DNA from 2 places in the Capillibacterium thermochitinicola genome. Region 2 is predicted to be linked to the other one. Evidence: riboswitches for the same ligand, from Rfam matches in the RefSeq annotation. Region 2 holds a riboswitch; the other holds the start of a gene.

Region 1 (3,950 bases), on a different contig from region 2:
GCGCGACATGTAACCAGGTGGCTGACACATAGTTTAAAACAGAGCAGATCTGCTCTGTTTTAAACTTACTTTCCGGCTTTCTCCATTCTTTTCTGGAATTTTTCGACCTGGCCACCAGTGTCAATAATCTTCTGTTTCCCCGTAAACAAGGGGTGGCATTTTGAACAGATCTCAACCCGGATCTCTTTTTTGGTTGACCCCGTCTCAAAGGTTTCGCCACAGGCACAGGTCACGATTGCTTTACCATACTGCGGATGAATATTTTTCTTCATCAGGGTTCACCTTCTTATTGAATTTTGACTATGTCATTATAACACAGGCTTGGGTTTTCCGCAATAATCCCTCTTCGCCCGTTCTTACCGTCTTAACAACCGGCCTTTTTCTTTAAAACCTCAACTTTGTCCAGGCGTTCCCACGGCAGATCCAGGTCGGTCCGGCCAAAATGCCCATAACTGGCCACCTGGCGGTAGATCGGCCGCCGCAGGTCCAGGTTTTTAATGATCGCCGCCGGACGCAGATCAAATACCTCCTGGACCAGCGCTTCCAGTTCACCCGAAGGCAAAAGACCGGTTCCGAAAGTATCAATGGTGATCGAGACGGGTTTCGCCACCCCGATCGCATAAGCAATCTGGATTTCGCATTTCCGGGCCAGCCCGGCCGCGACAATATTTTTGGCCACGTAACGGGCGGCATAAGCACCCGAACGGTCCACTTTCGTCGGGTCCTTCCCCGAGAAGGCCCCCCCACCATGACGGGCCATTCCACCGTATGTATCCACAATAATCTTGCGGCCGGTTAACCCGGTATCCCCTTGGGGACCGCCCACCACAAAACGGCCGGTGGGATTGATATAATATTTGGTCCTCTCATCCAGGTACTCCGCAGGAATGACTGCTTTAATCACTTCCTCACGGATCCCTTCTTCCAGGGCGCTCCGCTCCAGATTTGGGTTGTGTTGGGCGGAGACGACAATGGTTTCAATCCGGACAGGGCGGTCTCCTTCGTACTCCACCGTCACCTGGGTCTTCCCGTCCGGACGGAGCATGGGCAGAATCTTATTTTTCCGGACATAAGCGAGCCGCCGCGCCAGGCGGTGGGCCAAAGCAATCGGCATCGGCATAAACTCGAGAGTTTCATCGGTGGCGTAGCCAAAGACCATCCCCTGGTCCCCGGCACCGATGGTGCTCTCCTCGTCCTTCGAGCCGGTTTTCACCTCTAAAGCTTGGTTGACACCAAGCGCAATATCGGGTGACTGTTCGTCAATGGCGGTCAAAACCGCACAAGTATCCCCATCGAAGCCATATTTTGCCCTGGTGTACCCAATCTCTTTCACCACTTGCCGGGCGATCTTCGGGATCTCCACATAGCATTTGGTGGTGATTTCGCCCATGATTATGATCAAGCCGGTCGTTACCGCCGTTTCGCAAGCGACACGGGCTTCCTGGTCCTCCGCCAGAATAGCATCGAGAATGGCATCGGAGATCTGGTCGCAAATTTTGTCCGGATGACCTTCGGTCACCGATTCCGACGTAAACAGACGACGTTCCAAATTTCCAACCTCCTTTAAGTCAACAAAAAACCCTTCGTTCAGGAAGGGTTGAGGATACTCATCTTCCAGAAACTGGAGGGAATTAGCACCGTTTGGAATCCTGTTCCAAGGTTGCCGGGTTTCATCGGGCCCCTTCCCTCCACCGCTCTTGATGAGTAGTTTATTAATTTTAATTTAGATTATAAAGCTTTTATAGCGACACGTCAAGCGTCCCCAAGGCCTTGTTTTTGGGAGTCAGGTTGTAGCTAAGACTTCGATTAATTGGTATAATTTGGGGTCAATCTGTTTTTTGCGGGCAATCGCTTCCTCCATCGGCGATACCTTAAGCTTGTGGTCGACCCAACCAACCATCATATCCTTTTCCCCGGCCAAGAGCAGTTCAACGGCTTTGGCGCCAAACTGCGTCCCCAAAGTACGGTCAAGCGCCGACGGCGAACCGCCCCTTTGAATATGGCCCAAAATCGTAACGCGGATATCCTTTTTGACTTTCAGGTTGATATAATTGGCCACCTTAAAGGCGGCGCTGTCGTAGATGGAAATACCGGTCAACGGCTGGCCAAACACCCCTTCCGCTACCAACACGATACTATGGCGTCGGCCAACGGTATTCACCTTTTGGATCAGATTGACCACTTGATCCAGGTCCGGTTGGATCTCCGGAACCAGAACCGCATCGGCGCCTCCCGCCAACCCGGCATAAAGCGCAATAAATCCGGAGTTCTTGCCCATCACCTCCACGACATAGACCCGGTCATGGGACAGGGCCGTATCGCGGATTTTATTGATCGCATCCAGCACCGTATTCAAGGCCGTATCGAAACCGACGGAAAGGTCGGTACACTCAATATCATTATCGATCGTCCCCGGGATCCCCACGGTGGTGAAACCCAACTTGGACAGCTCCCGCGCCCCCCGGAAGGAGCCATCCCCACCAATCACGACAATACCGTCGATGCCAAGGTCGTGGAGTTGTTTGGCGGCCTTTTCCCGCCCCTCCTCTGTCCTGAACTCCTGCGACCGGGCGGAGTGCAAAATGGTTCCCCCCCCGGTGAAGAATATCCGAGACCCCCATCGACGTCAGTTGGATGATCTCACCCGTGATTAGCCCCTGAAAACCCCTGATGACCCCAAAAACCTCACATCCGGCTTTGATCGCAGTTAAGGTCGCCGCCCGGATCGCCGCGTTCATCCCGGGAGCATCGCCGCCGCTGGTGATAATCGCTATTCTTTTCATGTTTATATACCTCCTGTATAACTGCAGAATAATCCCTTATTCTTCAAGATAACGACCAAGCCGCCGGAATTTTTGATAACGTTTGGTTACCAACTCGTCGGGATCCATATCAATAATTGCGTTCAGATTTTCCAGGATCCGCTCTTTCATTGTTTTCGCCATTTCCTCCGGCGCCGTATGGGCGCCGCCCAAGGGTTCAGGGATAATCTCATCAATCACGTTGACCGCCAGGAGATCATTGGCCGTGATCCGTAAAACTTCCGCTGCTTCCGCCGCTCTTGACGCGTCTTTCCAAAGAATGGAGGCGCAACCTTCCGGTGAGATCACGGAGTAATAGGCATTCTCCAACATCAAGATCCGGTCGCCCACCCCGATCGCCAGCGCCCCACCGCTTCCACCCTCGCCGGTGATGACGACAACAATCGGCACCTTCAATCCCGTCATTTCCTTAATGGCCTTGGCCACTGCCTCGCCCTGCCCTCTTTCCTCCGCTTCTTTACCGGGATACGCGCCTGCCACGTCAACAAAGGTAATGATCGGCCGTCCGAACTTTTCCGCCTGTTTCATCAGGCGGATCGCCTTCCGGTAGCCCTCGGGATGGGGCATCCCAAAATTACGGTAGATATTCTCCTTTGTATCGCGGCCTTTCTGGTGCCCCAAAATCGTGACGGGGATGTCTTCCAAATAGGCGAGACCACCGACTAAGGCCGGATCATCACGGTACAACCGGTCACCATGCAATTCAATAAAGCCATGAAAAATATGATCAATATATTCTAAAAAAGTAGGCCGTTTGGGATGCCGGGCAATCTGTACTTTTTGCCAGGGGGTCAAATTCTTGTAAATCTCCGCTTTTAAACTGCGGGCTTTCTCTTCGATCCGCGCAATCTCTTCCGACATGTCAATCTGCTTTTCTTCGGCAAAAAGGCGAATTTCTTCGATCCTTCTTTCCAGTTCCTTCAACGGCCGTTCAAATTCCAAACTATACTTGCTCCCGTTTTTCATTGGTTGATCACCCTTTTCCGTCTCTGGTGGTAGCGCAACAGCCGGGCAAGAGTATTTCTGAGTTCCTTACGGTTGACGATCATATCAATCATCCCGTGCTCCAAGAGAAATTCGGCCCTTTGAAAACCGGGCGGAAGGGTTTCGCGCGTTGTCTGTTGGATG
Region 2 (3,950 bases):
GGCAAGATCAGCTCGGATTTCCCGGGGGAGAAGGCCGGGCAAGCAAAGACCCTCTTCCTTCAGGATGAAGGGGCCGTGGTGCAGATCCAGGCCGCAACGGTCAGCGGTTCTATTGGTCTGTACGCCGGGAACCGTTCTCCCGCCCAGCCCAACACGGCCAAGGAGACTCAGACCTGGACGGGGCATTCCCGCGCCCTGGCCGAGGAAGACCCCCCGCCCGCGTTCTTCCTAAACCTCTACCGTTACGAAAAGAACTGGGCGCCGGGGCTCAAAGTCCGCCTGTACGATAGGCTCTATCTCACTGGCAATCTTGACTACTCATACCGGGAACGGGATTTAAATTTGCCGGTTGGCACCGTCTACTTTTTCAACGCCCCTTCGTCCCGGATTTCGTTTTATGGTGGAGGCGGGGCGCAGTTCTCCAGTAAGGACGGTTTTCAGTACCCTTATCTTCTCGTGGGAACCGATTTCTTCTTCCTATTCTACGAACTGGTATATCCCTGGACCGAAGAGGTTTCCCCGCGCCACCGGTTTGGGTTAAGTATTGAATTATAAGCGCGCGAAAAAAAGAAAAGCGCCCTACCGCTTTGCACCGAAAGGAATGAGAAACATGGGGATTATTAAAGAGGCTTGTGTCGGAAGCTTTCTGGAGGCAAAGAAGGCCTTCGAACTAGGGGCTCAGCGGATTGAGCTTTGTGACAACCTGAAGGAGGGCGGCACCACTCCCAGTTACGGCACGATTCTACTGGCCAAGGAAACCCTGGACCTGCCCATCAATGTGATGATCCGGCCCCGGGGTGGCAATTTTGTTTACAGCGAAGAAGAGATCCGGATTATGGAGAAGGACATCGCCCTCTGCCGGGAGGCCCGTGTCAACGCCGTGGTCATCGGGGCCCTCACCGTCGACCATCGGATCGATGAGGCCGTGGTGAAAAGACTGGTCGAAAAGGCCGGTGACCTAGAGATCACTTTTCACATGGCCTTCGACGAGATTGAGGATAAAGAGGAAGCCCTCGAGCAATTGATCGCCTGCGGGATCCACCGGGTCCTGACCAAGGGAGGGCCCGGCACCGCCCTGGCGAACCGGGAAACCATCAAAGCCTTGGTGAAGCAAGCCGGGGACCGGATCGTGATCCTGGCCGGCGGGGGCGTCACCAGGGAGAACTACGAACAATTAGTGGAATATACCGGCGTCAAAGAAGTCCACGGGACAAAGATTGTTGGCCCCTTAACTTAACCGGCCCTTTCAGGTCTCCGCTTTTAAGTGTTTCCGGATGCCGGAGATCTGGCCGAAAATCGTCTTGGCCACCTCGGGACGGTTCATCGTGTACAGATGGATGCCATCCACCCCGCTGGAGAGCAGATCGATGATCTGTTCCGTGGCATAAGCAATGCCGGCTTCCTTCAACGCCTCCGGACTGTTTTCGTAGCGGTCCAGAATCCGCCGGAACTTCGGCGGGATGCTGGCCCCGCAAAGGCTGGTAATCCGCTCGATCTGCTTTTTGTTGAGGACCGGCATGATCCCGGCCGCCACCGGCACCCCGATCGCGAGCTTATCGAGCTTTTCCCGGAAGGCATAAAAAATACTATTATCCAAAAACAGCTGGGTGATGAGGAAATCCGCCCCCGTCTCCACCTTTCTTTTCAAATTGTGGAGATCGGCCATGGCGTCTTCGGCTTCGATGTGGACCTCCGGGTAGCAGGCGGCCCCGATGCAGAAATCCGCCTTGGTTTTGATGAACTTAATCAAGTCGGAAGCATATTGAAAATCGGTGGTCGGGGGTATCGTACTTTGGTCCGCCGGCCGGTCGCCCCTTAGCGCAAGGATGTTCTCAATCTTGGCCTTCTGCAAACGGCCAAGGATCTCCGCCACCTCTTCCTTGGTCGAGTTTATGCAGGTCAGATGAGCAAGGGCTTCAATCCCGTATTTGTTCTTGATGGTATCGGCAATCTCTACTGTATAGAAGCGGCTTCCCCCGGCGGCGCCGTAGGTAACGCTGATGAAATCAGGCCGCAGAACAGAGAGGGCATCAATGGTCGCGAACACCCCGTCCAGGGGAGAACCGGGTTTCGGGGGGAAAATCTCCAGCGAAAAGACGGGTTTGTTTTTGTAATAATCCTTGATCCGCATTTTATCCTCCTTTCAGGCCCGGTTTGCTTCATATTACCATATTCCCGTCGGTACCCGTTTTGTCACCAAAAAAGGCGCAAAAAGTCTTCCCCATATACCATACGAAAACCGGAAGGAAGAAAAAGGCTGCTTTCGATAAGAAAGCAGCCTTTTATTTACCAAGCAAACGATGCTTTGTGCCTGCGCGTTTCTTATCTTTCAGGGGTAATCCCTGCAGGAATTGACACCGTTGCATTCGGATGAGAATGCCGGTTGTCGGGCTTCATCGGGCCAGTCCCTCCACCTCTCTTGATAAGACCATCTATTAAATTGAGATATTTTATTAGATTTTACGGTAAACCAAACCAATTGTCAAGGGTTCATTGCGCAGGGTCCGCCGGGCACGAACAGGCGGGACGAAATAACTCCACAAAAGGTAAATCTTGCTTTTCGGTCAATAAATGTGTACTATTATTTAAAACCGAGGTGATCGCCGATGGAGATCCCGCCGGGAGAAGTATTGAGGTACCTGGGTTACCGGAACCAAAGGATCGATCCGGCCATGATGAGTTTAATCGAGGAATGCCGGGCGGAAACAAAAGTGTTGATGCGGCCGGGCGTCGTCTACCGGATCTACCCCCTGGAAAAGCACGGGGACCAGATCCGGCTGCTGACGACCACTTTACACCTGCAAAGCAGCGACCTCGGCAGGCATCTGCGGCGGGCGGACCGCTGCGCCGTCCTCGCCGCCACCCTCGGGCTGGCGGTTGACCAAAAAATCGCGGCTTACGCACGCTTAGATCTAACCAGAGCAATCGTCATGGACGCTTGCGCCACCGCCGCCATCGAAGCCGTCTGCGACCAAGTGCAGGAACAGCTAAGGGCAAAGGTGGCCCCGGAAGGTTACCGCCTTACTCCGCGCTACAGTCCCGGTTACGGTGACTTGTCCATCGTACACCAAAAGGCTATCCTGGAGACGCTCCAGGCTTACACCCGGATCGGCCTCACCGTTAACGAAGACCATATTCTACTCCCCCGCAAATCGGTGACGGCCTTCATCGGCCTGGAGAAAACGGAAATGGACGCGCCCGATAAGCTAGAGGAAGCAAAAACAGTGGACGCCCCCGACAAGTGCCACTGTTGTCCGGATAAAACTTGTCAGTACAGAAAAGGTGGGGATGGAGATTGAAACGCAAGCTTAATTTGGACGAATTCCTGGTCTTTGACGGGGCCATGGGGACCATGCTCCAAAGCTACGGCATGAAAGCAGGAGAAATCCCCGAAAGATACAATCTGGAACGGGCGGAAGTCATCGCCGGAATCCACAGCGCTTACATTGAAGCGGGTGCCCAGGTCCTGACGACCAATACGTTCAACGCCAACCGGTTTAAACTGGCCGGAAGCGGGCTGAATCTGGCCGCGGTTATCCGGACAGCGGTGGAGATTGCCCGGTGGACCGCAAAGGATAACGAGGAAATCCTGGTGGCTTTGGACATCGGCCCTTTAGGCCAGCTAATGGAGCCCTATGGCACCTTAAGCTTTGATGAAGCGTACGAGGCCTTTGCCGAACAGATCCGGGCCGGTGCCGCGGCGGGTGCCGATCTGATTTTGATTGAAACCATGTCCGATCTTTACGAAGCAAAGGCCGCCATCCTCGCCGCCCGCGAAAACGCCGACTTACCCGTCTTCTGTACAATGACCTTCCAGGAGGACGGCCGGACCCTGACCGGCGCCGATCCCTTAACCGTGGTCAATGTCCTCCAAAGTTTGGGCGTCACCGCGTTGGGAATCAACTGTTCCCTCGGGCCGAAAGAGGTTCTGCCGTTGGTTCGGGAGATGC

The links. A riboswitch is a leader RNA that binds a small molecule or an ion and turns the genes downstream of it on or off. The one in region 2 is predicted to bind S-adenosylmethionine.
Region 1: it holds a riboswitch for S-adenosylmethionine, as region 2 does, so the genes downstream of both, metK (methionine adenosyltransferase) here and metF (methylenetetrahydrofolate reductase [NAD(P)H]) in region 2, are expected to answer to the same signal.

The regions. Positions count from the first base shown of each region.
Region 1 is NZ_JAAKDE010000008.1:33,322-37,271, reverse strand. It holds gene rpmE (50S ribosomal protein L31) at 66-272, opposite strand; gene metK (methionine adenosyltransferase) at 365-1,549, opposite strand; SAM riboswitch class I at 1,605-1,707, opposite strand; partial or broken gene pfkA (6-phosphofructokinase) at 1,784-2,783, opposite strand; gene G5B42_RS04310 (acetyl-CoA carboxylase carboxyltransferase subunit alpha) at 2,820-3,788, opposite strand; gene accD (acetyl-CoA carboxylase, carboxyltransferase subunit beta) at 3,785-3,950, opposite strand, start outside.
Region 2 is NZ_JAAKDE010000031.1:4,048-7,997, reverse strand. It holds gene G5B42_RS10510 (DUF4097 family beta strand repeat-containing protein) at 1-555, shown strand, start outside; gene G5B42_RS10505 (copper homeostasis protein CutC) at 611-1,237, shown strand; gene metF (methylenetetrahydrofolate reductase [NAD(P)H]) at 1,247-2,131, opposite strand; SAM riboswitch class I at 2,320-2,429, opposite strand; gene G5B42_RS10495 (vitamin B12 dependent-methionine synthase activation domain-containing protein) at 2,607-3,299, shown strand; gene G5B42_RS10490 (homocysteine S-methyltransferase family protein) at 3,296-3,950, shown strand, end outside.